DNA from 4 places in the Paenibacillus sp. MMS20-IR301 genome. Region 1 is predicted to be linked to each of the others. Evidence: predicted binding sites of a transcription regulator. Region 1 holds the regulator's gene; each other region holds the start of a gene.
The links. The regulator Rex, encoded in region 1, represses fermentation and respiration genes when NADH is low (regulators of the CRP and FNR family bind a similar motif). The targets are predictions, from matches to a motif close to TTGTGAAATATTTCACAA.

Region 1 (8,214 bases):
AACAGGTCACGGATACGTCCGGCACCGACACCGACATACATCTCTACAAACTCACTGCCTGAAGCCGCCACAAATACGGAATTGGTATAATGCGCTGCAGCTTTAGCCATCAGCGTCTTACCGGTCCCCGGAGGGCCTGTAAGCAGAATCCCTTTGAGCGGACGAATCCCGAATTTGCTGATTTCTTCGTGCCGGATCAGGAAATCCAGCGCCTCGCGCAGCTCCTGCTTCGCATTGTCCTGGCCGCCGATTTGTTCAAACGTCAGCTTGGCAGGGCCGCTTTTTTTGCGTTTTTTATCCGCACCGGCATTAACCGTAAGACCGCCGCGCGCATGGGCAATGAACAGAAGGGCAGCAACCATGCCGGCTGCAACGATTACAGGGATAATATTAATTCCGACAAAAGCCATAAAAACGAGCAGCACCGGAACAAATCCGGCCAGAATCTCTTTCCACCACTTAGGCATTGTTCCACACTCCCATCGCAGCCGCTGTACGCGGAAGAATAATAAATTTACTCTCTTTCCCGTCACTCAGGCTTACGTATACGTTATTGTCATCAATCTCAGTAGTTGCTGTAACTGCACTGTACTGGCTGTATTCTGCCTTCAGGTCATCCAGCTTGGCGGGAATCAGGGTATATTTCCGGCTCTCCATCGCTTCCGCCACAGAGAACATCGCCTTGTCCCAGTACTCGTCCAGCAGAGCGCTTGAGTGCTGCTCCACATCCAGCTTAAGTGTACGGCCGTTAATAGCGGAGCCGCCCTCTTTGGAGACATACTGCACCAGCTCGCGCAATTTCGTGCCCGGCTGTAAATCAAGTTTCAAAGTTACCTCATTGCGTTTAATAGTAATATGGGAATCCTTCACGCCCTCATAGGACGATACAAGCTTTTGCAGCGGCTCCTGAACAGCGAACTGGCGGTAAGCATACCAGCCACCAAACAACAGGGCAACGGACAGCAGAGACGTTAGAAGCACAGGCATAAGACGCAGTTTCAAGAAACGTCCTCCTCTCAAAGATGAGCAAGCTATTATTTATAATAATGACCAGCAAGCATGTCCAGTTTCCGAACTCGCATGCTCTTAAGCATGCCTTGATACAAATAGTAGTATATCACAGGTGTATATACGATTTTACGGAAAAGTGTGAATATATTTAAAATTTTTGATACTAATTTCTGGATGTTTCAGAAGATTATCATTCTTTATCGGCAAAAGAGCTGCTTCAGATTAGCCCCGTTTGGGCGTAATATAAAAAACAGCAGCTCAGAATCCTGCTCTGAACTGCTGTTGCCTTCACTCTATCCTCATTTTACAATTCTGCGTATACATCAAGCTCTATCATGAATATATCTTTCAACATATACTATAATATATCAATCGATGCTATCCTTCTTTCAAACCATCAATCAATCCGAACGTAAACGAGAGTACCGGCAAAATAATTTCAAAGGCCAGAAGTAAATAACCAATAATGACTTGGGACTTCCTTCCACTCTTCCGTCCCAACCGGATGCAAAGAATACTGCCCATAATCATAAGGATATACGTTGTAAAGTAATGCATTTCGGCCTCCCATGAGCGTTTTTAACAAAAAAAGCAGGAGAACAATCCCTTGTCCCCCCGCCTGATTAAGCATGGAATGCTGCCGGTATTTTATTACCGGATGGGCAGGCTGTAACCGTCCCCAATGGCGCTGCCATCACTGAAACGGTAAAAGCTGTAATAGAACCGCCCGTCTTTTTTATAAAATAACTGCCAGACATATTCTCCGCTATACACACCAGGCAGCAGCCGTTTAATCGTGATGCCCGGGAGCTCACGTGCGATCTTGTCACGGATCTGGGCCTCTGAGGTTCCCTTACTGATCTCTTCCGCATATACCCCGTTCTCTCCCCCGGCAGGCTTGCCTTCCGTGGTAAAGCGGACCCAGACCATCAGCTCTGTACCTGCGTCATTGATGCCGGTAAGGACCCAGTAGATTGAATTTTCATCCCAGATGGATTTCTGCGCCTTCGTTATTTCCGTCAGCCCGGCCTGCGTTCTGGCAAGCTGCCTGGCTTCATTCCGCTCGTTCCACTGATCCTTCATAATGTAGGCGTAAAACTGGCTTAGTCCGAACAGAAGGAGCAATACCAGGGAGATCCCCAGCGGAAGCCACTTTCTCCTCTTTTTCAACATGCAGCTTCCTTTCTATATAACCTCTATTACCGTTTAAGCAGATTTTCGAACGTTTCCTGCGCTTTACGGCGGATAGCCTCTTCGTCCAGGGTAAGGCACTGCTTGTGCTTCACAACCTGCTTGCCGTTCACCCATACATGCTCGACATCCTTGCCGCTGGCTGAATATACGGCATGTGACAAGAGATCCGTGTGCGGCAGCAAATGCGGCTGATCGATATCAATCGCGATGAAATCGGCCTTCATCCCCGCAGCAAGACGCCCGATATTATTCAGGAAAATAGACTGCGCCCCGTATTCTGTCGCCATCAGCAGCGCCTGCGGTGCCGGTACGGCCGTCGGATCACCGCTCACACCCTTGTGAATCAGCGCGGCCATCCGCATCTCCTCAAACATATCCAGGTTGTTGTTGCTGGCTGCACCGTCTGTGCCGAGTGACACCTTAACACCGGCTCTCAGCAAATCCGGAACACGGGCTACGCCGCTGGCCAGCTTCAGGTTGCTGCAGGGATTATGCGATACGCCGACATTATGGCGGGCAAGAATTCCGATCTCCTCATCATTCAGATGAACACCGTGGGCAACCAGGGACGGACGCGTGAACATGCCCAGCTTCTCAAGGTGTGCAACCGGACGGAGTCCGTAATCAGCCGCGTTCTGTTCTACCTCACGCAGGGTTTCGGACATATGCGTATGCATCGGCAGGTCCAGATCATGGGCAGCCTGTACAAACCTCATGAAGAACTCAGGAGGGCAGGTGTAAGGCGCATGCGGCGAGATCATCGAGGTAATTCTGCCGTCTGCCTTGCCATGCCAGTTCCGGGCAAAAGCAACCGCTTCCGCCAGCTTGTGGTTCTGCACCTCTTCGGGACACAGGCCGATAACGCCGCGCATCAGCACGCCGCGGATTCCGGACTGCTCCGTAACCTCCGCTACCCGGTCCATGTGGTCGTACATATCGAGGAAGGTGGTAGTGCCGCTCTTCAGCATCTCCAGCACGGACAGCGAAGTTCCCCAATACACATCATCACCGGTGAATTTCTCTTCCATCGGCCACATTTTTTCCTGCAGCCAGGCTTGAAGGACCATATCATCACCATACCCGCGGAGCAGCGACATGGCTGCATGGCCGTGTGTATTAATGAGACCCGGCATGAACAGCAGACGGCTGCCGTCGATGACCTGGAAATCCTCACCCGTTACAGGCTTAGCTTCACCTATGTACGTAATCAGATCATTTTCTATAGTCATATAACCGCTCAGCACCGGCTGGTCACTGCCCGGAACGAGGAAACGGCCATTCTCAATAACAGTTTTATTGCTGCTCATCTGCCACTTCTTCCTTTCCATCATGCAAATAATAAGCCAGACTCTGCAGATCGGTAGTGAAGTCGGCAGCGTGAATCCGGATGTTCGCCGGCGTCTTCAGAATGACCGGGGCAAAGTTCAGAATAGCCTCAATCCCTGAATCCACCAGGATATCCGCTACATTCTGGGCTTCGCTGTCCGGTACGGTAATGATCCCGATACGAATGCCCTGCGCGCGGATTGTATCACCAAGCTCATTCATCGGCTGTACGGTCAGAGAGTTGATCTGCTGGCCTACTTTAGGCTCGTAAGCATCAAAAATAGCCGTGATCTTCATCGTATCCTTCAGATAGGCATTGTAATTGGACAAGGCATGGCCGAGATTACCGGCTCCTACCAGCGCTACATTAATTTGCTGGTCCAGCTTCAGAATGTGGCGGATTTTCTCTATGAGATAAGAGACATCATAACCGATGCCCTTTCTGCCGAAATCCCCGAAATAAGCCAGGTCCTTGCGGATCTGGGCAGGGTTCAGATCAAGCTTTTGTCCCAGCTCCTGAGAAGAAACTGTAGAGATTTCACGTTTTTGGAGATCGTTCAGGAAACGCAGGTACACTGGGAGCCTGCGCACGACGGCCTCCGATATTTTATCCGATTTCATGTTTTCTCCTCCTAAAAGTTTTGTAAGCAAACGCTTCATTTATTAACTTCGTGCAAAACTTGCTTCGTAAGCATAGTCTTAGTTTGATAGCATTAAAAAAGTTGAACTTAAAGCTGAATTGTCACTGCGGTGAACATTTGGACTTCCGGCCGCTGTTGCCCCAAAATTTCTTAATTAATACCACTTTTAGCGGTATAAATCCGGTGGCAAAGGCGATCGCTATCGCTCCTACAGTTCCAAATTTCCCCTTCGATCCTTTTTGCTTTTCGTTAGTTATAGAAACCCTGCTCCGCTGCCGCGGCATCTGGTCAGCAGCAGCGACCGGGTCTTCGGGTAAATTAGGATCTATTAATAATATCAACCGGCAGCCGTTTATGAAACCCCGCCTTCATCAAGCCACTCTGCAATCCGCGGAACCATCTGCTCAGTCAGCATATGCTCCATCTTCGGACCGGGCAGTGAATACAGGAAGTATTTCCCGTAATAAGCTTCAATGACCCTGGTATCATATACAATAACAATGCCGCGGTCTTGTGCGGTGCGGACCAGCCGTCCAAAGCCCTGCTTGAACCGGATGACCGCCTGCGGAACAGACAGCTTCATAAACGGATTTTTCTTTTGGGCCTGCAGCAGCTCCGACTTCGCTTCGGCGAGCGGATGGTTCGGCGGCTGAAACGGCAGTCTGACGATAGCGAGACAGGTCAGTGCATCTCCGGGAATGTCTACCCCTTCCCAGAAGCTGCTCGTACCCAGCAGCACCGCAGCCGGGCTGTCCTGGAAACGGCGGATCAGCTTGCTCCGGCTACCGCCCTCCACCCCTTGTCCAAGCACTGAGATATCCTGCATTGCCAGGGCTTCCTTAAGCGGATCATACACCTGCCGCAGCATTTTGTATGATGTGAACAGCACCAGCATCCGCCCGCGCGTGGCTATAGCCGCTTCTGCGAGTGAACGTACCAGCGTATCAACGAACCGGGCATCCCCGATGCTGCCCTTCACGCTTGGGAAGTCACGGGGGATGACCAGCAGCGCCTGCTCCCGGTAGTTGAACGGAGACGGCAGCAGCGAAGTCATCAGCCGTCCTTCTTCTGCAGCTCCGCCCAGACCCAGATTATCAATCATGAACTGGAAGGATTTGTCCACCGACAAAGTGGCGGAAGTCAGAATAATACTCTTCTTCTTGTCGAAGAACAGCTCTCTGAGCTGTGTGCTGACATCGACCGGAACAGCGTACATCTGCAGTGACTTGCCGCGGTAATTGCCGCTTCCCTCCAGCCAATACACAATATTCTCATCGTTCAGCGTCATGAAGAACCGGATCTGCTCCCGGATGGATGCAAGGTCCTTGAACAGTCCGCCGATGTCAGTCACAAGGCTGTCTGAAGACGACTGGCTGTCCGTATCCCGCATCTCGCTGAGCATTTTATCACCCTTACGGATAATATCGCTCAGGCTGAGATGAAGCGTATTCTCCAGCGCAGCCAGTTCTTCCCACTCCTTTGGCTTCTTTCCGGGCAGCAGGCGCGCAACCAGCTGCCCGGCTTCTCCGGCCCCGGCATCGCTGCGCTCCGGCAGCAGGCCAAACAGCCTGTCGCTAAGCGCATCCCACGACTCCTTCACGGTGAGCAGGTCTGGATAGATGCGGTCAATAACCCCGCTCCATTCCGAAGCCTGCTCACTGCCTGAAGACTGCAAAGTCTGGCGCAGGGCCGGCAGCTGACCGCTGCGGCTGTCCTTGTACAGACGGGTAAGCGTATGGGCGACTGTGAAATATTTCATCTGCATGCCCAGATGCTTACCGGCGATATCTTCCAGATGATGCGCCTCATCAATAACCAGATGCTCGTAAGCCGGAAGCAGCTGATGCCCGGCCTTAACGTCTGCGAACAGTTTGGAGTGATTGGTAACAACTACATCGGCAATTCCGGCTTCATGCTTCGCCCGGTGATAATAACATTTGCGGAACCACGGACAGGAACGCCCCAGACAGGAGTCGGTATCACTGGCTACCGTCTCCCAGAAATCACCTCCGCGGCCGTGTAAATTAAGCTCCTCATCATCGCCTGTCTGCGTCTGGGTCAGCCAGACGATCATTTGCGCTGCTGTCAGCGCTTCTTCCCGGGTGCTTGTGAAATCCTTCTTAATAATTCTATGTTCAAACTTGCGGAGACACAAATAATGCCCTCTTCCCTTAAAGATCGCAGCCTTAAACGGGAACGGGACGACGCTGGTGAGCAAAGGGATATCGCGTTCACGCAGTTGATCCTGCAGGTTGATCGTATGCGTGCTGACCATGACCTTCTCGTCACTGCGGATACTGTGATAAATGGCCGGCAGCAGGTAACCGAGCGATTTGCCCGTTCCGGTGCCCGCTTCAATCAGCAGATGCTTATCCTGCGCAAGCGCCGTCATTACCTCGTGAATCATAAGCTCCTGCGCCTCGCGGCTCTCATATTGCGGAAGGGCCTCTTTAAGGCGCAGGGTGACCTCTTCCATGTATTCCTTGAACGTAATATTCTGCAGCGGATTGCCTGCGTGATCCTCACGCGGCGGAGCCAGCTCCGCCCAGTCCCCTACAGCCAGCGCCAGCTGCCGGTAGAAGGTTAAATCACCTTCCGGCTGAAAGGTCTCCATCTCGCGCTCACGGAGGAGTCCGTCGAAGTACCAGGCAAGATCACTGTCCTCATCTGTGAACAGCTCATTCAGCCGCTGAATGGTCAGCAGAGGCAGACTGTAGAGCTCCTCCAGACATTTCAGCAGCACCAGCGCGGTAGCCAGCGCATCACTGTCCGCCTGATGCGGACGGTCATGCGTAATGCCGAAATGATTACTCACTGCACCAAGCTGGTAAGTTGTCAGTGAAGGAAAGCATATTTTGAGAAAATCGATAGTATCCAGAATCCGCCCCTGAAACGGCAGATAGCCGCAGCGGTCCAGCGCATTCTGCAAAAAATGAAAATCAAACGCCACATTATGTCCAACCAGCACCACATCATCAAGCAGCGGCACCAGCTCCATCATCATCTCATCAAGCTCCGGCGCATCCTGTACATCACTATCTGTAATTCCGGTCAGGCCCGTAATAAAAGGAGGAATCGGCGCTCCGGGCTTGACGTAGGAACCATACACCCGGGAGATCGTCCCGTCATCCTCTATAATGGCAAGGCCAACCTGGATAATCTCTCCCACAGATTGGGTTCCTGTAGTTTCAAAATCAAGCACGGCAAATTTCATTATAAGTTCTATTCCCTTTCCCATGAGACTCTTTATCAGCATAACAGAAGTTACGAAAAAAGGCGATGCACACCCCGGGAAGTAGGTTGCACCGCTTGAATGGATACAAATGTTTATAAAAGCGAAACCAGCTGCTGCCCGAACTGCAGCTTCCCGCCGCGTCTTGCGCAAACCTCCAGGTTCAGGCTTGGCTCCGGGAGGGCCGGATCATGCAGCAGGGAGAGGCTGAACAGCTCGCTTGCTTCGTTGAAGCGTTCCTGCGAGGCTCTGATGCAGCCGAGCGCATTATAGATCATTGCCTTCAGCTTCGTCTCACGGATGAGGCCAAGCATATGATGCAGATGGCTCCAGGCAGTCTCCCCTTCACCTTCCTGCAGGTAAGCCATGGCCAGATACAGCCGGGCCGCGAGGCTGTCCGGATGCTTCGCTGTAACTTCCTTGAACTGGTCAATGCACTTGCGGTACATCAGCAGCTTGTAGTACCCCTGGCCGCGGACAAAAGCATCCATAGCCAGCTCAGGCGCCTCCTGCTCCGGCGTAGCCTCCTCCGGCTGAAGCTGGAAGTCCGCCCCGTCACGGAACTGGCTTAGCTTCTCGGCAAAGGCCAGCCATTCATCCATGACATTATCGCTGATCCGGTGAAGCATATTATATTTGGATAAAAGGTCGTTGCGGCGGGCTCCCTCCGCACAAGGGTAGTCGGTTATGATCTCCTCGAGCATCTTGTTCATCTCAGCAAATAAATGTTGAAACAACGGACATCCCACCCTTACTGATAATGAAGTCAGCTAAGCTTGCCTGCCTTCATTTTTCACAAGTCGGAGTGTC
Region 2 (8,214 bases), 2.5 Mb from region 1:
CTTTCACTTGACTGCCGCCTGTAACCGGAAGGGAAGCGCACTCATGCTTCATCTCTCCCGCATCAGGGTTACATATAGTAAGATCCGTTGCTATGCTGATTGCCATGCTGCACATTGGCCTGATGCAGCGGAACATTAGAGGCGTGATTGTAGGCCGCCGCTCCGCCTGTTTTCTCGCGTACAAACTGCTGGCACTTCTGCTGGGTCTGCTGGGCGCACTGGATCTGCTTGTCCACATCCTGACGCAGCGCCTTGCCCGGAGGCGTGTACATATTCATCTGCGACATCTGCGTGTACAGCTCTCCCTGAATTCTGAGAGTGTCCATCGTCAAATCATTGAATACCCGGCGTACCGTCTGACAGTTCGATTCGGTGGCTGCAGTTGTATATTCGCGGACAGTCCGCTTCAAATCAGCCAAAATCGTGTTCAGCAAATCCTCGTCCGCCATAAATGACGTTCCGTTTTGTGCGTACACAATAAAACCTCCTTATAAGTTGAGTTTCTTCTTACAGATTAGCTTCGGAAGCACCGGCCTAAGCTGCCGGCATTCACAGCTCAGCTTATTGCGGCTGGGTTGGCGCATACTGCTGATGCTGATGCAGCAGCTGTACCAGCATATCCATATGGTGGGTATGGCTCTGAATCTGCTGGATACAAATTCCCTGCACCGCCTGATTCTGGGTTGTTCCGGCTGTAGCAGCCAGCTGTTTGATCAGCAAATCCTCGTTGGAGATCGAATCGGCGATGTATTCCAATTCTTTTCCGCTAAGCGCCTGCATTTGGTTAGATTGCATGTTCGGTATTCCCTCCTTCTGGATGTTCAAGCGTTCTTTAGTATGCCGCCGGGGCAAGCTCTTTATGTGCCTGCGGGCACAAGAGAGGCTTACACAAATCTGGATAAAAGCCTGCACGGCTGCGCATGAGCACCCGGCAGGCTGCAAATAATACCTTATCAGGAATCATACAAAGGAGAGACTTAACTCATGAAACTCATCAGCGGACAATTGCCCTGGGCGAATACACTGCCTCATCCTCCTGTCTATCCGGTACTGGAAGGGGACACAGCCTGCGATTGCCTGATTGTCGGCGGCGGTATGGGCGGAGCGATGATGTCCTACCGTATGTCACTCACCGGAGCAGATACTGTTATCATCGATAAAAGATCTGTAGCAGGCGGAAGCTCACATGCCAATACAGGATTACTGCAGATTGCCAATGACAAATCGCTGACCTCCTGCATGAATACCTTCGGCGAAGAGAACGGTGTGCTCTTCTATAAGCTGTGCCAGCGGGGCCTTCAAGCAATTCTTGATTTGCCGGAGAAGCTTGAAATCGATCCGCAGATCATTCCCCGCAGCAGCCTGCTCTATGCCAGCTCCCTGGAGGATGTGCCTGCACTGAAGCTGGAGCAGGAGAATCTCGCCTCGCACGGCTTTGATTCGGAACTGTGGAATGAGGAAAAAATCCGCTCCCATTATTCCTTTTCGCGGCCCGCGGCCCTGTATTCCAGAGGGGATGCAGAAACGAATCCGTTCCGCACCGTGCACAGCCTGATTCATAAGGCGCACTCCGGCGGAGTCCGTGTCTACGCACATACGGAAGCGCTGAGCTATGAATATAGAACTGACGGTGTAATCTGCCATACAAGGCATGGCCGGATTTTTGCGAAGAATGTTGTTTTTGCCATGGGCTACGAAACCCAGGAAATGAAGAAGGACCGCGGTGCAGAGCTGATTAATACCTATGCCGTTATGACCAAACCTCTGCGCAGCATGCCGAAATGGCATGAACAAAGCCTCATCTGGGAGACTGCCCGGCCTTATCTGTACTTCCGGACGACTCCGGACGGCCGGATCATCGCCGGCGGCAAGGACGAGCAGCTCACTGATCCTGACCGCCGGGAGGTGCGGGTGCTCTCGCAAAGCCAGCGGCTGCTGGAGGAGCTAGTGGCTTTGTTTCCGGAGCTTCAGGGAATTGAAGCTGAATATTCCTGGGGAGCCGTCTTCGGCTCAACACGGGACGGCTTGCCGTACATGGGCCCTCATCCGGAATACCCTCACTGTTATTTCATTGAGGGCTACGGCGGCAACGGCACCGTCTACAGCATGATTGCTGCCGAGCTCCTGTCCGATACACTGGCCGGCAGGCACCGGCCGGAGCTGGAGCTGTTCTCCTTAACCCGGACAGCCAAGCCCTCCCCGTCTCCGGCCATTCAGGGGTAGGCGCCGGAGACACACAAGAAGGGATGCCCTGTAAGCCTGCGGCTTAGGGGCATCCCTTTTTTCCATCATAATCATATGCAATGATTGCTTATTGCGCTTTTACAAACTCAGCTGACTTGATTCCGGCCTGGCGTCCGAAAATAATAATCTCCGCCACCGAGTTGCCGCCGATACGGTTCTGGCCGTGTAATCCGCCGACAACCTCACCTGCTGCGAACAATCCGGTAATCGGGCTGCCTTCCTTGTTCAGGACTTCAGTATTCGTATTGATCACTACGCCGCCCATCGTATAGTGAATCCCGGGGCCAATCAGGATGGCATAATAAGGGGCGCCGGACAGGTCATTGTCCATCCCGGTAGTTCTGCCGAATTCCGCATCCGTCTTACTCTTGACTGCACCGTTCCATGTGTCCACTGTCGCCTTGAGTTCAGCTGCCGGAACATTGATTTGTTCAGCCAGTGCTTCAATCGTGTCCGCTGTTTTGACAACGCCCATCTTGATATATTGGTCAACTGCCTTGACCCGGGATTTCACGCCGGAATCAAATACCAGATAGGCTGATTTGTCAGGCAGGGTATTGATCGAAGCCGTTACTTTATCACGGGTATCCATTTCGTTGCCGAAGCGTTTACCTTCGTTTGAGACGAGAATAGCGCCTTCGCCGCGGACCGCTTCACCGATCAGGTAGGATTTCTCCTGCTGCACTGTCGGGTGAACCTGAATCTGATCCAGATCTACCGTAGTCCCGCCAACCTGTTCAATCATCCGGATCCCGTCACCTGTGCTGCCGATCTGATTCGTAGTTACATAGCCTGCAAGGTCGGGCCGGACGGATGTAATCATCTCCATATTGGAGCCGAAACCGCCGGTAGTCACGATAACTGCCGAGCCGGTGATAATTTTCTCATCTGCCTGGTTGAACAGCACCTTAACGCCGTTCACTTTACCATCCTGTACAGTAAGCTCCTTCACATCTGCATTAACGAACAAGGGAATACCCTTCTCTTGAACATTCCGCACTAGACCTGCTACCAGATATTGGCCTACTGCAGAGCCGTCCTCCGGACGGTGGGTACGTTTCTCTTTCATTCCGCCGGTAATGGTGATGTTGTTCAGACGGATGCCGATTGAATCCAGCCAGTCAACCGCACTTGCCGAGTTGTCCACGAAGAACCGGAGCAATTCCTTATTGTTCGTATCATGACCGCCGGCCAGAGTCTCTTCGTAGAACAGGTCGTTGCTGTCTTCAATTCCCTGCTCCTTCTGGAACTTCGTCTGCGATGCGTTCATCCCGGAGGAGGACTTGGTAGTGTTACCGCCGGCTACCGGCATTTTCTCCAGGATCACCGGATTCATGCCGTTAGCTTTGGCTTCCAGTGCCGCCGACATTCCCGCACCGCCTGCACCGACGATGATAATATCATATTTATCTTTTAACTGGTCATAGGGTGTATAATTTGCTTCAGATGCCCCAGATACGGCTTCGGCTGTCTCTTTAGGCTCTGCAGTCGCTGCCGGCTCTGTAGTCGCGGTATTCTTACCCGTGCTCTCATTGGTACTGCTGCCCGCATTGTTGTTACCGCAGCCAGCGATAACCAGCATAACGGAGAGAACGAGAATAAGTGCAGCTGCTAATCTCTTGTTCATTGTTGTGTTGCCCCCTTGTGCATATTTTCACAATTATCATAGCTGCAAGAGGGCTGCCTTGGAAGCTTACGTAACTAAAGAAAACGTTTAGTAATTAAAGTAACCGGATTATGTTAATTCATCATACCGGCCGCAATGCGGATGACCTCATCCTTGGTTAACTCCGGTTCCTCCTCACGGACCGACATATTATAGATGATCTGTGCTTCCGGATCTGACCAGACCAGTCTGTACTTATACCCCAGATCAATCTTTTCATCGCTGGAGGGTTCGAGATAAATAAGCTCCTTGCCGCCAATATCAATATTTTCAACCTTTGTCGTTTCGGTCCACAGCAGGCTTTCTGCCGGTTCAGCCTTCTCATCCACACGCGAAGCGCTGATTCTCACCTGACTCTTCCCCTTCTTGTACACCAGCGCAGAAGAATCATAAGCGATGTTCTCCGCCTTCTCCCTTTTCCAGGTCATCCGGAAGTTGTCTCCCAGGTCAATCTCGCTTTCGCCTTTAAACTGCTTCTCATCTTCAACCTTTATCAAGGAGGGCTTGATTAACGCCTCATCCAGGATATACCCCTCCGGCATATTCCCCGGCTGCTTCACTTCCGGAGCGTGGTACTTCTCTGCACTGGTCTTATAGGCGGAGTAGTCCTTGAATATGATCGGCGGGCTGTACAAGCCAAGATGACCTTCTTCTTCCCTGTCTGCACGTTTGATCACATATGTGGCATACTCTCCGGGATTCAGCAGTGTCTCTATAACATTGTAGCCCTTTGAATATTTCAGCTTGTAGAGTTCATCCTCTTCACTCGGCTGCGCCTGGGCCGGCCAGGGAATCAAGGGTTCATCCGGCTTCATAATCATACCGCCTGAGTTCGTCGCCGGAAGCGGCTTATAAGGCAGCACCTTGTACTGGGACTCAGCTCCCTGCCGGAGTTCACCGGAATACCGGGTATAGCCGCCGCCCAGCAAGACTATTACAAGGAGTGCCGCCGCCCAGCCCTGCACCGGAATCCGCGGGATTCGCTTGCGTCTCCGACTCGTTCCGGCTTCTGCCTCCAGCCTGCGCATAATGTTAGGAGTCTCTCCGCTTGGCGGAGAGGTCAGCTCTCCTGCAGCCGATAGCGTTCCGCCAAGCCCGAGCGCTTTCATTACGGGTTCATGTACATCAACCGGGGTGAAACCGGCAGACCGGTCACCGTCCTTCAGAAACCGCTCCTCCTGGGTCAATTCACGCTTGTCCATAGTTGTATCTCCTTTCTTTCGAGCACCTTTTTGAGCTTGCTTCTGGTCCGTTCATATCTTTTGCGTGCAGCAGCCGTGCTGACGCCCAGGATTTCGCCGATTTCCGCAAACGATTTATCTTCATAAATACGCAGAATCAGCAAATTCCGGTCTTCCGCATTCAGCTTCCCCAGGGCGGCTGAGACCGGCTCGCTGAATAGACGGTTCTCGACCGTTTGTTCAGCGCTGTTCACCGTGACCTCCTGCCGGAGAAGCCTTCGCAGCTGAAGCTGAAATTTCTGCCGCCTCAACTGGTTCAGACAATGATGGTAAGCGATCTTGTAAAGCCAGGATACGAAACCCGCCTGCGGCTTGTATTGCCCGATATTCTGGTAAGCCTTAATCAGGATATCCTGCACCGCATCCTCTGCCTCTACCCTGCTGTTCAGCAGCCGGAAGCAGTAGAGGTAGATCTGCTGCTGGTACAGCCTGATTACATCTGAGAACAGGCTGGCATCTCCGGCCTGTATCCTCCTGATCTTCTCTTCTATGGAATCCACGCTGGTCTCCCTTCTTTTAATTTTTTCTATTTCTTCTGTTTCTATAGATATAACACTTGAGCAGCCTCGGGCGTGACAATTATTTTATGGGTGTCTGGGAGGCGGTCCTTCAGCATTTGGAGCAGGAGCTGAGACCGGCGCTCTTTCAGGAGGGGCGCTGGGTGATGGACTACCGCAGAATTCGGGTGGTTGCTTACAAGCGTTAAAGAGAATAAGCGAAATATAAGTAAAAGAAGCGGATTTGCTTGGAGGAATAGATAGATTTATAATTGTGACTTATACAACCATACTGCAAGGAGGAACAGAATCAATGAAAAAAAGCGACAAGTATATGCTGACCGGCGCCATTCTGGCGGCTGCAGGTGTTTCTCTCATGGCTTATACCGCAAGCCGCTACACTTCACTCAAAAAAATAGTTGCCCGGATGATAACATTGGAGGATATCGCTTCCCTGGAAATTACGCGCCTGTCTTCTGTTCCCGGTGAACAAAAGGATATCGTGGTTACTGAACCAAAGGCTATTCAACAAATATTTGCCGGTTTCTCTGACGTCCGTTTATTAAAATCCGCCCGGAATGTAACTTCCGGTAATGCACACAGCTATTATATTACGATCGTACAGGCTGACCGGAAACAGCGTTTTGATATCATTCTGAAGGGAAACAGCCATCTGATTATTTATGATAATGATCTGAATAACCCGCATTTGAATGCTTACAAAATTGTAGGTCCGTTTAATCCGCAGGCACTGCTGCAGGCTTTTGAATAATAGCCTAAACTGAAACAAGCCGGCACCATTGCCGGCTTGTTTACAGTTTAATCAGCCCCAACCAGCGGGAGCCTACGCCTGATACTCTATCTCCGCCTCATCCCTCGAAGGCGCTTCACCCGCCAGCTGCTTCAGCAGCTTTTTCATCATCACCGAAGCCTTTACTTTAACAGGCAGGCATGGCGACAGCTCGATCTCATATCTGCCCTGCTTCACCGCCTCCTTAAGCTCTTCAACCGTAGAACAGGGCTCATGCAGCTTATTCACCACACTGCCATACTGCAGGCACTGGTGGCTGTCGCTGCCGGCAATAACCGGGACCCCCAGCTGCGCTGCGAACGGTGTGATCAGATTCTTGTAAGCCTCCGCCCCCTGCATATAAATATCCTTGGCATTGTAGTCAAAGGCATCCAGCCGCTTCAGCAGCTCAGGATCAAGCTGATGCAGCGGAGTAGAGGTCCGGAACGGATGCGCGCCGATCTTCCACAGCCGGTATTCATCCGCATAATCAAGCAGCTGTCTGAACGGAATGAAGCTGCCCTCAAGGGTATGAGCCTCCAGCAGGGCACGAACGGCAAGAACGTTCTCCTTAAGCCCGATCAGCAGAATATGGCCTGTTTCTGCAATATCAACCTCCATGCCAGGAAACAGCTTCAGGCCGTTCACATCATAATAATGCCCGTTATAAGGGTAGAGCCGGTCCAGCGCTTCGTACATTGCATAGAAATTGGAAGTGTTAAAATGCTCGGTTAACGCGACCGCCTGCAGCCCGTTTTCCTTAGCCTCCGCCATCATTTCAGCGAAATACTCCGGGGAAAATGCAGATTTCTTCGACAGCTTGCCGTGTGTGTGCAGATCAATATTCATTATAGCTGTGCTCCTTCAAGTAGGTTGTTTAGCTGCAGGTTAATATACCAGCCCGGGATACAGCGTCCCCAGCCAGAACAGGATGATAATATAAACGGCTGAGCCCGATGCAAAAGCTCAGTCCGTACGCTTCATTCGCAAATAAGACAGCTTGATCTTCTTCACCTTCGGGTTACCCAGGCCATAGCTGAACCCGCGTGTCTCCAGCGCTTCAATCGTGGTCCGTGAGCGCTTCGCCGTATTGAGCATCAGCGGATAGAAGACCAGCACCACAATCCGCAGATAATAAGCGGCTGTTCTCCAGTAGAGCAGCCCGTGCCGGGAAGGGCGCTGGCCACGGAGCCTGAAGGATAACAGAATCTGGTGGAACTCCTCCAGCAGGGCCGGCAGAATGCGGTAGCCGTACGACAAGCTGAAAGCAAAGGTATCCGGAACACCCAATGCGGACAGCCCGTCACTGAGCCGTTCAGGGTCGAGGCTGGAGAACACCGTGATGCTCGCCAGGGAAATGACGGACAGCTTCAGCGTCAAGGTCAGCATTGGCAGCAGAGATTCCGTCCCTCCGCCGAAAAAGAGCGTCAGCAGGAACATCCAGCCGATCTGGCCGGTTAAGCCGAGACAGAGGATGAAGATAATGAGCGGGCTGACGCGCGACAGAACGGTGGTTATAACCATCAGCACGAACATGCCTAACAGGATTGTACGGTTATGGACAAACCAAGGCACGATGGCAAAAAACAAATACCATATCAGCAGAGTACGCGGGTCAAGCCGCCCGAGAAACGTAGCACTGCTGTTATAGGCGGTTCCAAGCAGCTGCAGCTTAATCTGTTCGACCGATATCCGGTCCAGCGCCTTCTTAACAGCCTCCATAGGTTCCTGCAGCCTCCCTCTGTAATTCTGCCCGGCTGACGAACTGCTCCAGAC
Region 3 (8,214 bases), 2.5 Mb from region 1:
CAGCAGAAATTCAATATCCGTCTGGCATAGCATACAGCAAACAGGCTTGGCTACCCGTAAAGGGAGGCCAAGCCTGTTTGCTTAGTAGCTATAGGGAGCACAATCTGCTCCCGGCTTCCGGTAAACCACCGCTGCAGATCAGCCTTTCTTAGGCTGGAATGAGCTTTTGAGCGAAACTACAAGGTTGAACACCGGATGCTCCGGTGACGAATATCTGCTGTCTACGTTGAAGTAGCCGTGGCGGAAGAACTGGAACTTGTCCTGCGGCACACTGCCCTTCAGGCCAGGCTCGACGAAGCCCTGCAGAATCTCAATGGATGACGGATTCAGCTGGTCCAGGAAGGTGGGCTCCGGCTTGCCCTCGGAAGCATCCAGGCCTTCGGTATCCGCTTCAGCCTCTTCTGCCTCGGCAGAGATCAGCGGCTCATACAGGCGGAATTCCGCCGGTACCGCCTGGCTGGCATCCACCCAGTGCAGTGTCCCCTTGACCTTGCGTCCGGTGAACCCGCTGCCGCTTCTGGTCTCAGGATCGTATGTGCAGTGCAGCTCTACAACCTCACCGTTCTCATCCTTAATGAAGTCGTTGCACTTGATGAAATAAGCATTCTTCAGCCGTACTTCGTTGCCGGGGAACAGGCGGAAATACTTGCTTGGCGGCACTTCCATGAAGTCATCGCGTTCAATATAAATTTCACGGGAGAACGGAATCTGGCGGTTGCCCATTTCCGGGTTCTCCACATTGTTCTCAATCTCGAAATATTCGGTTTGATCTTCCGGATAATTCGTAATGACCACCTTCAGCGGCCGCAGCACAGCCATGGTCCGGGGCACGGTCAGCTTCAGATCCTCACGGATAAAGTGCTCCAGCATCTGCAGGTCGACCAGGCCCTGGCTTTTGGAAATACCGGTCTCGTGCACGAAGCTGCGGATCGCTTCCGGGGTGTACCCGCGGCGGCGCAGTCCGGAAATTGTCGGCATACGCGGATCATCCCAGCCGTCCACATGACCTTCATCCACCAGCAGCTTAAGCTTGCGTTTGCTTGTTACCGTCTGGGCCAGATTCAGCCGTCCGAATTCGTACTGGCGAGGTACCGCCGGCATCTCGCACTCGGCAATAACCCAGTCATAGAACGGGCGCTGGTCCTCAAACTCCAGGGAGCACAGGGAATGCGTTACACTCTCAATAGCATCCTCCAGCGGATGCGCGAAGGTGTACATCGGATAAATGCACCATGCATCGCCGGTATTGTGGTGATGGGAGTGGGAAATACGGTAGATGACCGGGTCACGCAGATTGATGTTCGGCGAAGCCATGTCAATCTTGGCACGCAGCACCTTCTCGCCGTCCTTGAATTCGCCTGCCCGCATGCGGCGGAACAGGTCCAGGCTCTCTTCGCTGCCGCGCTCACGGTAAGGGCTGTTCTGCCCCGGCTCGGTCAGCGTTCCCCGGAATTCACGGATCTGCTCTGCAGTAAGATCATCGACATAGGCTTTGCCTTTCTTGATCAGCAACTCAGCCCGCTCGTACATCTCGCTGAAATAATCGGAGGCGAAGCGGAGCTCCTCCCATTCATAACCAAGCCACTTCACATCCTCCTGGATGGAGTTCACATACTCGGTGTCCTCCTTGAGCGGATTGGTGTCGTCAAATCTCAGGTGAGTCTTGCCGCCGAATTCATCAGCCAGCGTGAAGTTAATCCAGATCGCCTTGGCATGTCCGATATGTAAATACCCGTTCGGCTCCGGCGGAAAGCGGGTGACTACTTCCTTAACCTTGCCCGAGCGGAGATCTTCGGTAATGACGTTCTTGATGAAATTGGAGGGGGTACCCTGATTCTCCACAATGATCAACCTTTCGTTCTGTAATATTACTACTTCCTTGTATGAACATGTTTCCTACTAATATACCCGTTAAGCAGGGAATGATCAATAAAGTTAAGCATAACAGGCCTGTCCGCCCCGGTCAGCGGCCCGTTCACTTAAGCTGCTTCAACAGCTGTAAGCGGCGGATTACGGCGCATAATGCAGCTTTGACTTCTCTCCGGGCGATAGGGTAGCATGAGAGGTATAGAAACATTCAATAGAGGGGGTGTACTCATGAAACCCGTCAAATTGCCGAAAGAGCAGCGGGAGCTGATTACCGAGAATATCCGTGCTTACTTCGAAGCCGAACGCGGTGAGACCATCGGCCACCTGGCTGCAGATAATCTGCTGGATTTCTTCCTGCAGGAGCTTGGACCGGCTATATACAACGGAGCGCTAGGCGACTGCCGCACACTGGCTAACCAGCGTATGCAGGCTCTGGAGGAAGACATTTACGCACTGGAGTGGAAGAAGCGTTAGGCAAGAACGTATCCCTTCCGCCCGCAAAGGGGGCAGCCGCATGTTTAATTATGTCATTGATGAAGAGTTGAAGCTGAAGCCGCTTCTGCCGGAGCATGCCCGCCATATGTTCGCGCTGGTGGAGCGCTCGCGCCACCGGCTCAGGCAGTGGCTGCCTTGGGTAGACGGCGTTGCCGAGCAGGATCATCTCACCGGATTTATCAAAAATGCCGTGAAGCAGGGCAGTGACAACGGCGGTTTCACCGCCGGACTCTGGGTCCGCGAGGAGCTTGCCGGGGTCATCGGCTACCACGGGATCGATTGGCATAACCGCTCTGTCGGAATCGGCTACTGGCTGGGCGAAGGCTATGAAGGCCACGGCTATATGACCAGTGCCTGCCGGGTCTTCGTGGATTATGCGCTGCTGGAGCTTGAGCTGAACCGCGTTGAGATCCGCTGCGCCACAGCTAACAGTGCAAGCCGGGCGATTCCCGAGCGGCTGGGCTTCATCTTCGAAGGTGTAATCCGCGAGGCGGAGAAGCTGCCTGCAGGCTACGTTAATCACGCAGTGTACGGCCTGCTCCGCAGCGAATGGAAGCTGCTCGGCTGAGTATTCCTGCCTTGTGTATTGTCAGCACTTATACTCTAAACCACTCTATCCACAGGAAACCCCCGGATGCGGCTTCAGCACCCGGGGGTTTTTGCAACAGTAAGACTATACAGCATCTGCTAGCTCTCCCAAGCCGCAAGCCAGCCCCGGAAGCGCTCGCGGATTACCGCTGCCAGACTGTCCAGCCCGGCAAGCTCGGCAAGCCCTGTCTTATCCCTGCGCCCGTGCTCCATGGAATACAGCACCTGCTTCACCGAGAAGCCGCCTGCCCCGCTCTCCCGCTTGAGGATTCCGTCTCCGCAGGCAATCTCCCCCTCGCGCAGCACGCGTAGGTAGAACCCGCTGTATCCGGTGGACAGTACACGCGCCGGCATATCTGCCGGACCATGCTTCTGCGACAGCTTGAAGCACGGGAAGCGCGGCTGGCTGACCTGCAGCAGCGCCGTGCCGATCTCATAAATATCGCCGATGCATACCTCGGTCTCCAGCAGTCCGCTGACCGTAAGATTCTCACCGAAAGCAGCGTATTCCAGCTTCTTGCCCAGCTGCTCCCCCCAAAAGGCATAATGCTCGAACGGATAGACACAGACCGCCTTGTCTGCGCCTCCGTGATTGATGAGATCAGCTTGCCCGTCCCCGTCAAAGCCTTCACGCCGCAATGACGCCGGGCCGGAAACCGACAGCTTGTAGATGCCCGTCTCCAGCGGTTTGCCGCGGTAATCTACCGTCTTCGGCTTGCCTACATTAAGTGAGACAACCTTCATCTTCATTCCTCCCTATCCAGCATGCAGCTCATAAAGATCTCGTCCACATATCGTCCGCCGAGGTAAAATTCCTCCCGCAGCCGCCCCTCCTCCTCGAATCCGCATTTGCGGTAGAACGCGAGCGCAGGCGTGTTGCTGGAGAGTACACGCAGGCGCAGCTTACGGATGCCGTTCTCCGCAGCATGCCGCCTGATCTCGGCTATCAGCCGGCTCCCGATGCCCATCCGCTGAAACCGCGGATGCACCGCAATGTTAACCTCGCATACATGACGGTTGCTCTCCATCCCGCTGGGGCAGCCGAAGCCTACATACCCGCATAGCTCTCCGCCTTGCAGTGCCACAAGCTGTGAGCCGGGCGGTGCATGCAGCAGATAGTCCTCCCGGGAGCGCCACATCAGCGGCCCCGGCGTTGTATGCTCTGTCCAGATCATATTATCAAGAATAATCAGCTCCCGGGCATCCCTGATTTCCGAGAGACGGATATGGAGTACTGAATCCTTATTAATTCGTTGCACTGCTTGTTCCCCCTTATCATCCCATTAGGATTCCAGCAGATCACGCCGCAGGGCCGGACGGTTAATAAAGGCGTGGACCGCGAAGAAGCCCACAGCCAGCACCGCCATCCCGCAAGCCAGCCACCCTGTCGGGGCGAGACCGCCTCTATCAAATTGAATTCCCATCAGATAAGGGCCGATGACTCTGCCCGCCGCACCGATCCCGCCGCTAAGCCCCAGGAAGAAGGGGGCATGATGCCGGGCATGCTCTGAGATGAAGGAGGGCATGGCCGGGGAGATCAGCATCTCTCCCAGCGTCGCCAGCACCATACCCAGCAGCATCCCCGGGTAGGTCGGCATAAACAGGATTACAGCATACCCGCCTAAGTAGAAGACGGCACTTGCCGTCATCTGTGCCGTGGAGGTACCTGCGAACCAGCGCTTGATCAGGCTGACCAGCGGCTGTGCGGCAAAGATCAGCACGCCGTTCAGCGTCCAGAGGAAGCCGTAGAGCTGCTTCGACCAGCCTTCCGATATAATAAACGGCGATACTCCGGTGTTCCAGATCGAGTTGCCGATCAGCAGGAACATCGAGCCTATGGACATATACAGATAGATACGTGTATGCCCCATCAGCTTCAGGCCGGATGCCTGCGGCTGGGGCTGTTTCTTCCGGACCGTCTCATGGGCCGGTGCAGCCCCCACCTTGCGCAGATAAACCAAGAAGAAGACGGCGAACACAGCCGAAGTCACACCGTTCAGCACAAAGCTCAGCATATAATTGCCCAGAAACCCGCTTAGAGCCGTTCCCAGGGCTACCCCGATATTGTTCGAAACATAAATGATATTAAAAAGCTCTGCGCGCTGCTCCGCGAACCGGAAGCCGATGAACGCCTGGATTGCCGGAAGCGACAGCGAATTGAAGAGTCCCATCAGACCCATGACCATAATGAACAGGCTCCAGCTGCCGCTTGCCCACGGGAGCGCAAATAAGGTCAGTGCGTTCATAGCCAGCGCCCCGACGATCAGCCGGTTTACCCCTACTTTATGATACAGTGATCCGCCAAGCAATTGTCCGGCAATACCGCCGAGTGACTGCACCAGCAGCACAATCCCCGCATCCTTCATACTGCGTCCCAGCTCATCGAATACATACATCGTAACCAGCGGCCACATCAGCGCACTGCCGGTAGCATTAATCAGACTGGCAATCAAGAATACTTTGACTTCCTTCGGATAAGCCTGCAAGAATCTCATAACTTGTCTTTCATCCCCTGTTACTTTGTTGACATTAATCCATCCAGTATCATCTGAAAAGAGGGCGCAGAGCAAGCGTCCATATTAACGCTTTATCGCGTCAATTAAATGAAATATATGCAATGGAAAATAAGCTGTACCTGAGTGATTCGCTCCCCGTATCCCCGGGTAATAGTGCATATGAAACACTCCCTATTTATTCGCCGTGAGCCCGATTTCGTTCCCCCGAGTCGGAAATGCACGGCGAATTTTGTGTTGTCCGGAAGATAGAAGTTAGAGCAGAAGCCGCCTAACAGCTGCGGATTGCAAAAACACCTTCCGGTAACCGGATGCCGGGATACCAGAAAGTGCTCAGGTAAAACTATTCAACAGGCAGCTTGCAGCTGCCTGATCTGTTAAGCATGTTTCTTCACACCTGTAGGAATGCTCTTAGCGGATGCAGCCGCAGCCGGCGCCTTGCGCAGGTAAGCCATATAGTAGGCTGCTGCAACGAAGATCGCACCGCCTGTAAGATTGCCGAGCCATACCGGAGCAAAGTTGCCGAAGTACTGTCCCCAGGTGAAGTGTCCTTCGAAGATAGCGGCAGGGATCAGGAACATGTTAGCTACAACGTGCTGGAATCCGATGGCGACAAACGCCATTGTCGGGAACCAGATACCGAGGATTTTACCGCTGAAATTATCTGCTCCATAGGAGAGCCATACCGCCAGCGCAACGAGCCAGTTACAGCCGATCCCGGAGACAAAGGCCTGCAGGAAGGTCACATCAATCTTGTGCTCCGCCATGCTTACCAGCTTCTCCAGATACACTCCGTCTGAGGTGAGGCCGACAATGTGCCCGAAGAAGTAAGCGACGAACAAGGCACCCGCCAGGTTAGCGATCGTTATCAGCACCAGATTCTTAAACATTTCCCAGAACGAGATCTTCTTTGCGATAAAAGCAAGCGGCACCGCCATCATGTTGCCTGTCAGCAGCTCTCCTCCGGCCAGCAGCACCAGGATCAGCCCTACAGGGAAAACTGCAGCCCCGATAAAGTTAGCAATGGACCCCCATTCGGCAGGCGCACCGGCAATGACACGAATATCCAGCAAAAATCCGAGCGAAATAAACGCCCCTCCCAGAAAACCGAGAATAAGTACAGCACTGAGCGGATTGTGCGCTTTCTTGACTCCGTTCTCTACCGTAACTTCGGCGATCTCCTGCGGTTTGTTATAAGCCATGATTCCTATCCCCTTCTAATTACTTAAAATTTGTTCCTTTATGCCATTGTAACGTGATCCCAGTCACATTTACGTGATAAATATCACTCACAGAAAAACCAAGTGAAAGTTTTCACTGACATGTCAAATTTACCACAAAAGCCTTATTGGCGGAAGATTTTTTACCAACACAAAAAAACCGGAGCCTTAAGCGGCCCCGGCGGATGATCGCGGAATTTAGACGTTTACGGTTTCTCTGACAGCCACAGTTTTAGGCAATGCCTGCAGGCCTGCGGTGTTCAGGAAGTTCCAAGGCTTATTGTAGTGCGGCTGGAAGAAGAAGTCGATGAAGGCCAGCTGGTCTACGGTCATTTTATTCTGAATGCAGACCGATACGGTATTGATCGACTGCGTCAGATCCATCTTCGACATGATCTGAGCGCCCAAGATACGGCGGGTAGCCCGTTCATATACCACTTTTACCTGAACCTGCTCCACAGTCGGCATGAATTCCGGACGGTAGTTATCTGTCAGCAGTACACTTTCAATATCCAGTCCTTCTGCTTTGGCCGCATCCTCAGTAAGGCCGGTTCCGGCAATATTGTCTTCGTAGATCTTGATCCCCGAGGTTCCCTGCGTGCCCATATACGGAATAGTGTTAGTAACCAGATTACGGGCGACAAGTGTACCCATGCGTACAGCGTTGGTTGCTAACGGAATATAGGCGTGTTTACCGGTCGGGTTGTAATGAATCGCACAGCTGTCACCGGCAGCATATACATCCGGCAGGCTGGTCTGCATATAGTCGTTGACCATAATCGCACCGTTTGGCAGCATCTCCACCTGGCCCTTCAGCAGCTCTGTATTCGGACGGAAGCCGATGCACAGAATGACCAGATCTGTCTCATGCTCACCTTTGCTGGTAATAACTTTAGTAACCTTACCATTCTCTCCGGCAAAAGCAGCGATCTTCTCGCCAAGCGCCAGCTTGATTCCGTGCTCTTCCAGCGACCGCTGAATCGGTGCGGTGAACTCTTCATCCAGGTATTTGCTCAGGATCCGCTCCTCGCCGTCAATCAGCGTAACCTGTTTACCGTTCATCTGGAAGGCTTCGACCAGCTCAACTCCGATATATCCGGCACCGACTACAGTAATTCTCTGTACCTTCTGTGCTTCTTCAATGATGGTGTTGGAATGGTTGTAATTCTTCGAGAGCAGAACGCCTTTCAAATCTATACCTTCAAGCTGCGGCACAATCGGCCATGAGCCTGTCGTCATAATCAGCTTATCATACGTATCTTCGAATTCTTCGCCTGTGACCAGGTTGCGGGCCTTCAGGGTTTTGCGGGCAGTATCCACATTCGTAACTTCGTGGCGCATCTTCGTCTGCACACCCAGCGCCGCCAGCTGTTCAGGGGAAGAATAGAACAGTCCTTGCGGGTCTTTAACCACTCCGCCTACATACAGCGCGATACCGCAAGACAGGAACGAGATATTATCATTACGCTCATACACTGTAATCTGGGCATCCGGGTATAGTTGTGCGGTATTAACAATGGCGGCGGTTC
Region 4 (8,214 bases), 3.1 Mb from region 1:
GGAGCTGAATAAGATATTGAAGTAGGCTGATAAGGACTGTAATTCCGTTATTTGAGCCGATCGGCCTGATTATCCGAATAAGTGGGCTCAGAAGCCGTTAATCGACTCGTTTTACCTCATTTCAGGATTAAATCAAGTGAATAAGGGATTATCAGTCCGTTTCAGCTCAAGTAAGAGGATTTTTCGCAGAATAACGGATTCTCAGTCCGCTTCACGTGCAGTTTCATATAAATAGGGCGGACCGCCAGGGTCCGCCCTATTTAATATTACAAGCCTAGCCCATAACGACGAGCACTTCGTTCTCCTCCGTCATTGCGGACACCGGAATCAGGTCGCCCTGGATTTCTTCACCGTTAATAACGATACGGGACACGCCTTTCTCCACACCGTTCTTGTTCTCCACCCGGATGTTCAGCTTCTTCCCGCGGAATTCCCGCACCATGGAGAAGTCTGTCCAGTCCGAAGGAACGCATGGATTCAGGCGGAGGCCATCCTTCTGCGGCTGAACCCCCATGATGCCCTCTACCAGGGAGACCATCACGGTTGAGGCGGTACCGGTGAGCCAGTGCACATGGGCCCGGCCCTGATACGGGCTGTCCTTAGACTCAACGAACTGCCCGTGCACGTAAGGCTCCAGCTTACGGACCTCAGCCTTGTCGTTCATGCTGGCCGGACTGCAGTTCAGGAAATACTCGAAGGCGCGTCCGCCGTTGCCGATCATCGTCTCGGCCAGAATGAGCCATCCCTGCGGCTGGCTGAAGATTCCGCCGTTCTCCTTGGTTGAGGCGTTGAACAGGGCCATAAGCGCTACAGGCAATCCGTATTTGCGGAACGGCGGATAGAAAATCATCGTGCCGTAATCGGTCCGCAGATTCTCGTATACCTTATCCATCGAGAGCTTCGCCTGCTCCGGTGAGGCAGCGCCGCTTAACACAGCCCAGCTCTGCGGATTCAGCCAAATCTTGCCTTCATCGTTCTCCCAGGAGCCGATCGTGTAGTTGTCTTCAGTGAATCCGCGGACGAACTGATCCTTCTCCCAGGCATACTTCTGAATATTGCCGTCCAGCTCATCGAGCAGGCCCTGTGCCCATTCTACATCCGCTGGCTTGTTCTTATTCCGGGCAATCTCCATAAATACCTTGAAGCCCATGTACAGCTGGAAGGCGACAAACAGCGATTCGCCTTTGGCGCCAAGGCGCAGACAGTCGTTCCAGTCGGCATGCAGCCCGACCGGCATACCGTGTGCACCCATGCGGTCCAGGCTGAACTGCAGAGCCTGGCGCAGATGGCCGTATACTGTGTCTTCACCTTTATCGGAATATGGCACCATTTCATCTGTGAAATCCCAGTTACCGCTTTCATTTAAGTATTTAATAACCGTCGGGAACAGCCAAAGGGCGTCATCGGCACGGTAATGCGGATGACCGGTTTCCCGTACATATTCAGGATCGTCAGGTGTACCTTCATGCCCCGGATTGTGGTCGAATTTCACGAGTGGCAGACCGCCCCCATTAGAGACCTGTGCTGATATCATTAATCTCAGACGTTCAAGGGCCATCTCATGATCCAGGTGGATAATGCCTTGAATATCCTGCACTGTATCCCGGTAACCGAGGCCGTTGCGCAGACCGGAGTACTGGAAGGAGGCGGCACGGGACCAGATGAAGGTAATGAAGCACTGATATGCATTCCAGGTGTTGATCATATTGTTGAGATTGTTGCTTGGGGTCTGGACCTGGAAGCGGTTAAGCTTGCTGTGCCAGAACTCCTTCAATTCAGCGAGCTCCTGTTCAACAACGGACAGATCCTTGTAGTGTTTAAGAATTTCGGATGCACCCTGTTCATCATATTGACCCAATAGGAAGGCGACTTCCTTCTCTTCACCCGGCTGCAGCTCTACATTGATCTGCAGGGCGCCGCAGGCGTTAGTATTATAGTTCAGCGAATTCGAACACTGGCCGTTCTCTACTGAGGCCGGATTTCCGTAGCTGCGGTAGTCACCAAGGAACGTATCCCGGTCACCGTCATAACCGGCAACCTCTGCGCCGGCCGCGCCGAAGAATCTCCAGCTTTGCTCTTCGGTAATATTTTCATTGATGACTTGAAGAATCTTATTATTCTTGTAGTAAGTCCGCGAGATGAACAGGGTGTACTGAAGGTTGACGGTATCCTGCTCATAGTTATTATCGTTGGTCAATTCGGCAAACCCGAAGAGCGCCAGCTTCCGCGGCTGAGTACCGTCGTTGCGGACCTTCATCCGCCATACCTCGTAGGTTTTGTTCAGCGGTACATAATATAAAGACTCTGTATGAATGTTATCGTAGTCCGCAACAATGTTCGTGTATCCGGTTCCATGATGGCATACCGATTGGTACTTCTCCAGATCTTTGCCTACAGGCTGCCAGGAGCCGGACCAGTAATCTCCGTTCTCTAAGTCCCTCACATAGATGTAGCGTCCCGGCTCGTCGTTGGAATTGAAGTGGTAGCGGAGATGCCGTCCGTTGGCCCCGGACTTCACAAAGCTGTAGCCTCCGGCATTTCCTGAGATAATCGCACCATATTCCGGTGAGCCCAGGTAGTTGGCCCAGGGGGCGGGTGTATTCGGTTTCATAATTAGGTACTCTTTGTTCTTTTCGTCAAAATGACCGTACTGCATAACCATTCCTCCTGTAAAGTGGATGATAGGCAGGGTTATAAACGCGCGTTCACAAACGGCTAAAGATTCCCGCCCCATTCTATTATAAGACAGCTCTAGCCCACCTAGAAACCCTAATTTTTAGTGTGAAAATCAAACAATATAATACTTTTTATAGTTGTTTGTTATATATGAACGGGTAAACCGCATTGTTATGATTAAGGAGACCGATGATTTGGAAGTGAAATGCAGAAGGAGGAATGAACAATGCTATTGAGCGATTGGTCAGAAGATACGATGAGTTACAGTTTATCTGGGGATTGGTCGATTCGCAGAGCGGAGCCGGAGACATGGGGAGTGTACTGTTCGGTTTATTATAATATGCCGTATTCCGGATTTTTCAGGGAAGCCGGATTCGCAGACCCGCGCAGGAATGCGTTCTGGATTTACAGCGGGGAGCGTAAGATCGGCGGAGTACGGATGGCGCCGGGAGTGATCTATCATCTATTTGCGATTCCTCCATTCAGCGACTCCTTCGGGATATTGCAGCAGCTGAAGAAGCTGCTGATCCATTGGACCGACCGGAAGGAGCTGATCCGAACCTATGAAGTACTTCCCGATCAGGTATCCATATACTCGCGGGCAGGCTTCTGGCCGGATGAGTTCAGATGCCGCTGGATGCAGCGGCCGACCGAAGTTTTCACCGTGAACTGGGAAGATGATCTGCGGATTGAGAGCCCACGGGTGCAGATGGATGAGTCAGGAGGCAAACGGTTTGTAAGAGAAGCACAGATTGCGGAATGTGATTTCGGCAGCTTTAGCGGCGGATTCGAAGCAGTCAGGCGGAAAAAGTCTGCATTAGAGGATTTTATCCCGGGTGAAGATCCCAATTATTCAAATGAAAGTTTGACCCGGGCTTCTACGCTGGTGTTCGATCAAGAGACAGGCAAACTGATTGCCAACTGCCGGCTGTGTCTGCAGGATGAGGCAGCCGCAGTGTATAGTATCGGTGTGCTTCCGGACTACCGGGGCAGAGGGCTGGCTACGCGTATGCTGCAGCGGGCACTGACGATTTTACATGGCCAATATCCGCTGCTCAGATTGTATGTCATGGAAGGTAATGATGCGGAAGCTGTGTATTATAATTTGGGATTTATGCCTGGCGTGCAGGAGGTACAGAGTATGTATATTCCCGCGAGGGAAATGTCTTGAAGTTCCAAAAGAACCTACAAACCCGCAAGGATCGCGGCGCTGAAGGTTCTTTTAATCATTTTATTATGATATATTAAAGATTGAAGTTTATTGTTCTCTGGGCGAAGGAGTACCACATGACACAGTTCGTATACAAGCAAATCATTGATGACCTTAAGATGAAAATCTTTGCGGGGAAGTTTGCTGACATGAGATTGCCGGATGAGCGCAGCCTCAGTGAGGCCTATCAGGTTAGCCGCAGTACCATTAAGCGGGCGCTGACTAAGATGGAGAGTCATGGAATTGTGTTCAAGAAGCGCGGTTCCGGAACATTTATCAATCCGCTGTATATAAAAAATGATTCGATCTTCAGTTACGAAGGCTCTAATCTGGGGGTCTCCGACAACTTTCAGATGCACGGCAAGAAGCCTGCTATTAAGGTGCTCGAGTTCGAGGTGATCCGGCCTACGGAAGAGCTTCAGCGGGATTTATTCCTGCAGCCGCATGATTTTGTGTATAAGATCGTCCGCCTGCGTTTGTTCGATGATGAACCCTTCATGATTGAAACCGGTTACATTCCAATTAAAATCGTACAGAATCTCGACACGGCGATTATCGAAGGCTCGATCTTTCATTACCTGGAGGAGTCGCGCAATCTGGCGGTAACCAAGTCATTTTTGTCTGTATTTGCGGAGCCTTCGCAAAGCGGTGATCACGAGCTGCTGCATTTGCAGGAGAATGAGCCTGTCGGCATTATGGAAGGGATCTTCTTCCTGGATAACGGCACGCCGTTTGAATTCTCGCATATGCGGTTCCACTACAAATACATGAAGTTCAATACCTTCGTATCGGTTCATTAACCGGTCATCGAAATAAATAGCAGAATAACGAAAAGCCGGGGGATCTGCTCCGGTCTTTTTGTCGTACATGTACAGGTTTATCAAATTTATTGGGTTTTGACAATGCATTTCCGCTGTATTTCATACTTTGTTCAAAAATTCACAATATTGGACCGTATCAATTGTTAAAATGATTGAATTTCTGAAAAGCAGATGTATGATGTAATTGTAGAAATGATACATTCAAAAAACATAGACAAAGATTAGGAGTGGAAGAAATGGGATTATCAATCGCGCAGGTGGATTATTCTTCTAAAACTTATTTGGCAAAGCTTGACGCTTACTGGCGTGCAACCAACTATATCTCCGTGGGTCAGCTGTATTTGAAGGGTAACCCGTTGTTAAGAGAACCTTTGAAGGATGCAGATGTAAAAGTGAAGCCGATCGGACACTGGGGCACGATTCCAGGGCAGAACTTTATCTATGCGCATCTCAACCGCGTAATTACTAAATATGACTTGGATATGTTCTATATCGAAGGACCGGGCCATGGCGGTCAGGTTATGGTGTCGAACTCTTACCTGGACGGAAGCTATACCGAAATCTATCCGGAAATCACCCAAGACATCCCCGGCCTCAAAAAATTATTCAAGCAGTTCTCCTTCCCAGGCGGTGTAGCCTCCCATGCTGCTCCTGAAACTCCGGGATCGATTCATGAAGGCGGCGAGCTGGGCTACTCTCTGTCGCACAGTGTGGGAGCAGTTCTGGATAACCCGAACCTGATCTCGGCAGTTGTTGTAGGTGACGGTGAAGCCGAAACAGGCCCGCTGGCAGCTTCCTGGTTCTCGAACCGGTTCATTAACCCGATTACAGATGGCGCGGTGCTGCCGATTCTGCATCTGAACGGCTTCAAAATCAGCAACCCAACCATTCTGTCCCGGATGTCGCGGGAAGAGCTGACGGCTTATTTTGCAGGAAACGGCTGGGAAGCGTTCTTCGTGGAAGGTGAGAACCCTGATCTGATGCACCCGGAAATGGCGAAGGTTCTGGACACAATTGTTGAGAGAATTGCAGCGATCCAGAAGAATGCCCGTGACAATAATGATACTACACGTCCTGCCTGGCCGATGCTCGTCTTCCGTACTCCTAAAGGCTGGACCGGTCCGAAGGCATGGGACGGCGTTCCGAATGAAGGCTCCTTCCGTGCCCATCAGGTGCCGATTCCGGTAGACCAGAAGAACATGAAGCACGCACCAGCTCTGCTGGAGTGGCTGAACAGCTACAGACCTGAAGAGCTGTTCGATGAGAATGGCCGGCTGAACGCTGACCTTGCTGAAATCCTGCCTACAGGTGACAGACGTATGGGGATGAATCCTGTAACGAACGCCGGTAACCTGATTAAGGATCTCCATAAGCCGAACTTCCGTAACTACGCGCTGGATAATTCCGTACCGGGTCAAGTAATTGCGCAGGATATGGCTGTTCTCGGCAAATACCTGAAAGAGGTTGTTACCCTTAACGAAGAGAACCGTAACTTCCGCATCTTCGGACCGGATGAAACGATGTCGAACCGTCTGGGACCTGTGTTTGAAGTGACCAAACGTCAATGGATGGACTCCATCCAGGAGCCGCAGGATGAATTCCTCGCTCCTTATGGCCGCGTAATTGATTCCCAGCTGTCCGAGCATCAGGCGGAAGGGATTCTGGAAGGTTATGTATTGACCGGCCGCCATGGGTTCTTTGCCAGCTATGAAGCTTTCCTGCGTGTTGTGGATTCCATGATTACCCAGCACTTCAAATGGCTGCGCAAGGCTACGGATCAGACTTGGCGTGCAGATATTCCTTCATTAAATGTTATTGCTACATCGACCGTGTTCCAGCAGGACCATAACGGTTATACTCACCAGGATCCGGGTCTGCTCGGTCACCTGGCGGATAAGAAACCGGAATTCATCCGTGAGTATCTGCCATCGGATGCCAACTCCTTACTGGCTGTCTTCGACACTATTCTGAATGACCGTCAGAAGATCAACCTGATTGTATCGTCCAAACACCCGCGTCCGCAGTGGTTCTCGGCAGATGAAGCCCAGGAGCTGGTAGACAAAGGACTTAAGATCATTGACTGGGCAAGCACCGATAAAGGCGGGGAGCCGGATGTAGTTATTGCTTCCTCGGGTACAGAACCAACGATGGAGAGCCTTGCAGCAATCTCGATCCTGCATGAGAAGCTGCCTGAGCTGAAAATCCGCTACATCAACGTGGTAGATCTGCTGAAGCTGAGAAGCCAGAAGCTCGATCCGCGCGGCTTGTCTGACGAAGAGTTTGATCAATTTTTCACAAAAGACAAACCGGTTATCTTTGCCTTCCACGGCTATGAAGGCCTGATCAAGGATCTGTTCTTCGACCGCCACAACCATAACCTGCATGTACACGGCTACCGTGAGAATGGCGATATCACTACACCATTTGATATGCGTGTACTGAACCAGATGGACCGCTTCGACCTTGCGAAGGAGGCTGTTCTGAGCTTGCCGGATGCCGGGAAGCACCAGGCTATCGCCGATGAAATGGATGCCATCGTGCAGAAGCATCACCGGTTCATCCGTGAGGAGGGTATTGATCTTCCAGAGGTTGAGAACTGGGTATGGAAGGCTTTGAACTAATTTATATTTAAAAGCTTGTGTAAAGGGAGCACCCCGGATGTCATTAATATGACTATGGGGTGCTCCCTTTGTGCTGTGACATCTCATCCTTCCCTGTTACAGGCAGGGAGGCTGGCAGCGAAGGAATAAAGCCCGGAGCTTCCTGCTGCAGCGCAGGCTTCCGCTGTGCGGTGGAGGCCGGGAGCGCGGCCAGGCCTCCTCCGCTCATCTCCGTCATATGTTTCCAGTAGCGCTTCGGCATCATTGAGGAACGCAGCCGGTCGTTGCGGCGCTCCTTGATTCCGATTGCATGATAGAAGCCGGTCCAGAGCCTGCGGTAGGCTTCTTCCGCTTCGTCCGGCGCGGGTGCTGTCCAGCCGCTTAGAGGAATAATGGCTTCCCGTCCGGGTTCATGAATCAGTGCCATCCCATGAGTACGGTCATAGATCATGAAGCTCTCCCCCTGGAACCGGTCGCAGAAATGGTCCTGAATGACCGGCAGCACGTAGCCCTGCGGCTCAATGACTGCAGCCATAACTGGCCCGTATACGGAGAAACGGACGAACCCCAGATACAGATGGCCTTCCCGCCGGAGCTGCTGAACAGCCTTCGTTAACGCATGTACCGTGTCATCAGCCAGCATATTCATCACCTTAGGGCCATGCGTGAAACCGAGATACAGGAAATGAAGCAGCAGCATCTCCTTATCAGGAGTATTGCTCCAGAATCCAAGACGTACCAGCTCTTCTGCCTCAGGGCTGATGCGGAGCGGAATGGACTTAAGGACTCTGTCCGCTTTGTCTTGATCGGTATCAATCCACTTTGCCTCCAGCAGCAGTCCCTGGCCTTCACCCTCTGAATGGACAGCTAAAGGAGTCTCCTTCCATAAATAACTCTCAAACACACA

Region 2: a site for Rex is predicted at 3,887-3,904, ahead of LOS79_RS15400 (flavocytochrome c). Genes of this name have one in related genera too.
Region 3: a site for Rex is predicted at 6,788-6,805, ahead of LOS79_RS26910 (formate/nitrite transporter family protein). Genes of this name have one in related genera too.
Region 4: a site for Rex is predicted at 4,814-4,831, ahead of LOS79_RS23785 (phosphoketolase family protein). Genes of this name have one in related genera too.

Annotation. Positions count from the first base shown of each region.
Region 1 is NZ_CP135275.1:1,038,094-1,046,307, reverse strand. It holds gene LOS79_RS04480 (AAA family ATPase) at 1-467, opposite strand, end outside; gene LOS79_RS04475 (hypothetical protein) at 460-1,002, opposite strand; gene LOS79_RS04470 (cell wall elongation regulator TseB-like domain-containing protein) at 1,663-2,184, opposite strand; gene LOS79_RS04465 (amidohydrolase) at 2,211-3,512, opposite strand; gene LOS79_RS04460 (redox-sensing transcriptional repressor Rex) at 3,499-4,152, opposite strand; gene dinG (ATP-dependent DNA helicase DinG) at 4,525-7,386, opposite strand; gene LOS79_RS04450 (tetratricopeptide repeat protein) at 7,500-8,141, opposite strand.
Region 2 is NZ_CP135275.1:3,532,779-3,540,992, forward strand. It holds gene LOS79_RS15385 (spore coat protein) at 69-476, opposite strand; gene LOS79_RS15390 (hypothetical protein) at 562-795, opposite strand; gene LOS79_RS15395 (NAD(P)/FAD-dependent oxidoreductase) at 985-2,223, shown strand; gene LOS79_RS15400 (flavocytochrome c) at 2,312-3,871, opposite strand; gene LOS79_RS15405 (DUF4367 domain-containing protein) at 3,985-5,112, opposite strand; gene LOS79_RS15410 (RNA polymerase sigma factor) at 5,094-5,651, opposite strand; gene LOS79_RS15415 (hypothetical protein) at 5,962-6,420, shown strand; gene LOS79_RS15420 (PHP domain-containing protein) at 6,493-7,287, opposite strand; gene LOS79_RS15425 (energy-coupling factor transporter transmembrane component T family protein) at 7,405-8,160, opposite strand; gene LOS79_RS15430 (ABC transporter ATP-binding protein) at 8,147-8,214, opposite strand, start outside.
Region 3 is NZ_CP135275.1:6,279,291-6,287,504, reverse strand. It holds gene LOS79_RS26940 (glutamine--tRNA ligase/YqeY domain fusion protein) at 139-1,851, opposite strand; gene LOS79_RS26935 (DUF2164 domain-containing protein) at 2,098-2,343, shown strand; gene LOS79_RS26930 (GNAT family N-acetyltransferase) at 2,384-2,932, shown strand; gene LOS79_RS26925 (MOSC domain-containing protein) at 3,052-3,696, opposite strand; gene LOS79_RS26920 (GNAT family N-acetyltransferase) at 3,699-4,211, opposite strand; gene LOS79_RS26915 (MFS transporter) at 4,236-5,447, opposite strand; gene LOS79_RS26910 (formate/nitrite transporter family protein) at 5,843-6,667, opposite strand; gene LOS79_RS26905 (FAD-dependent oxidoreductase) at 6,884-8,214, opposite strand, start outside.
Region 4 is NZ_CP135275.1:5,590,036-5,598,249, reverse strand. It holds gene LOS79_RS23805 (hypothetical protein) at 1-25, shown strand, start outside; gene LOS79_RS23800 (glycoside hydrolase family 94 protein) at 275-2,611, opposite strand; gene LOS79_RS23795 (GNAT family N-acetyltransferase) at 2,903-3,847, shown strand; gene LOS79_RS23790 (GntR family transcriptional regulator) at 3,964-4,686, shown strand; gene LOS79_RS23785 (phosphoketolase family protein) at 4,944-7,328, shown strand; gene LOS79_RS23780 (TIGR03915 family putative DNA repair protein) at 7,381-8,214, opposite strand, start outside.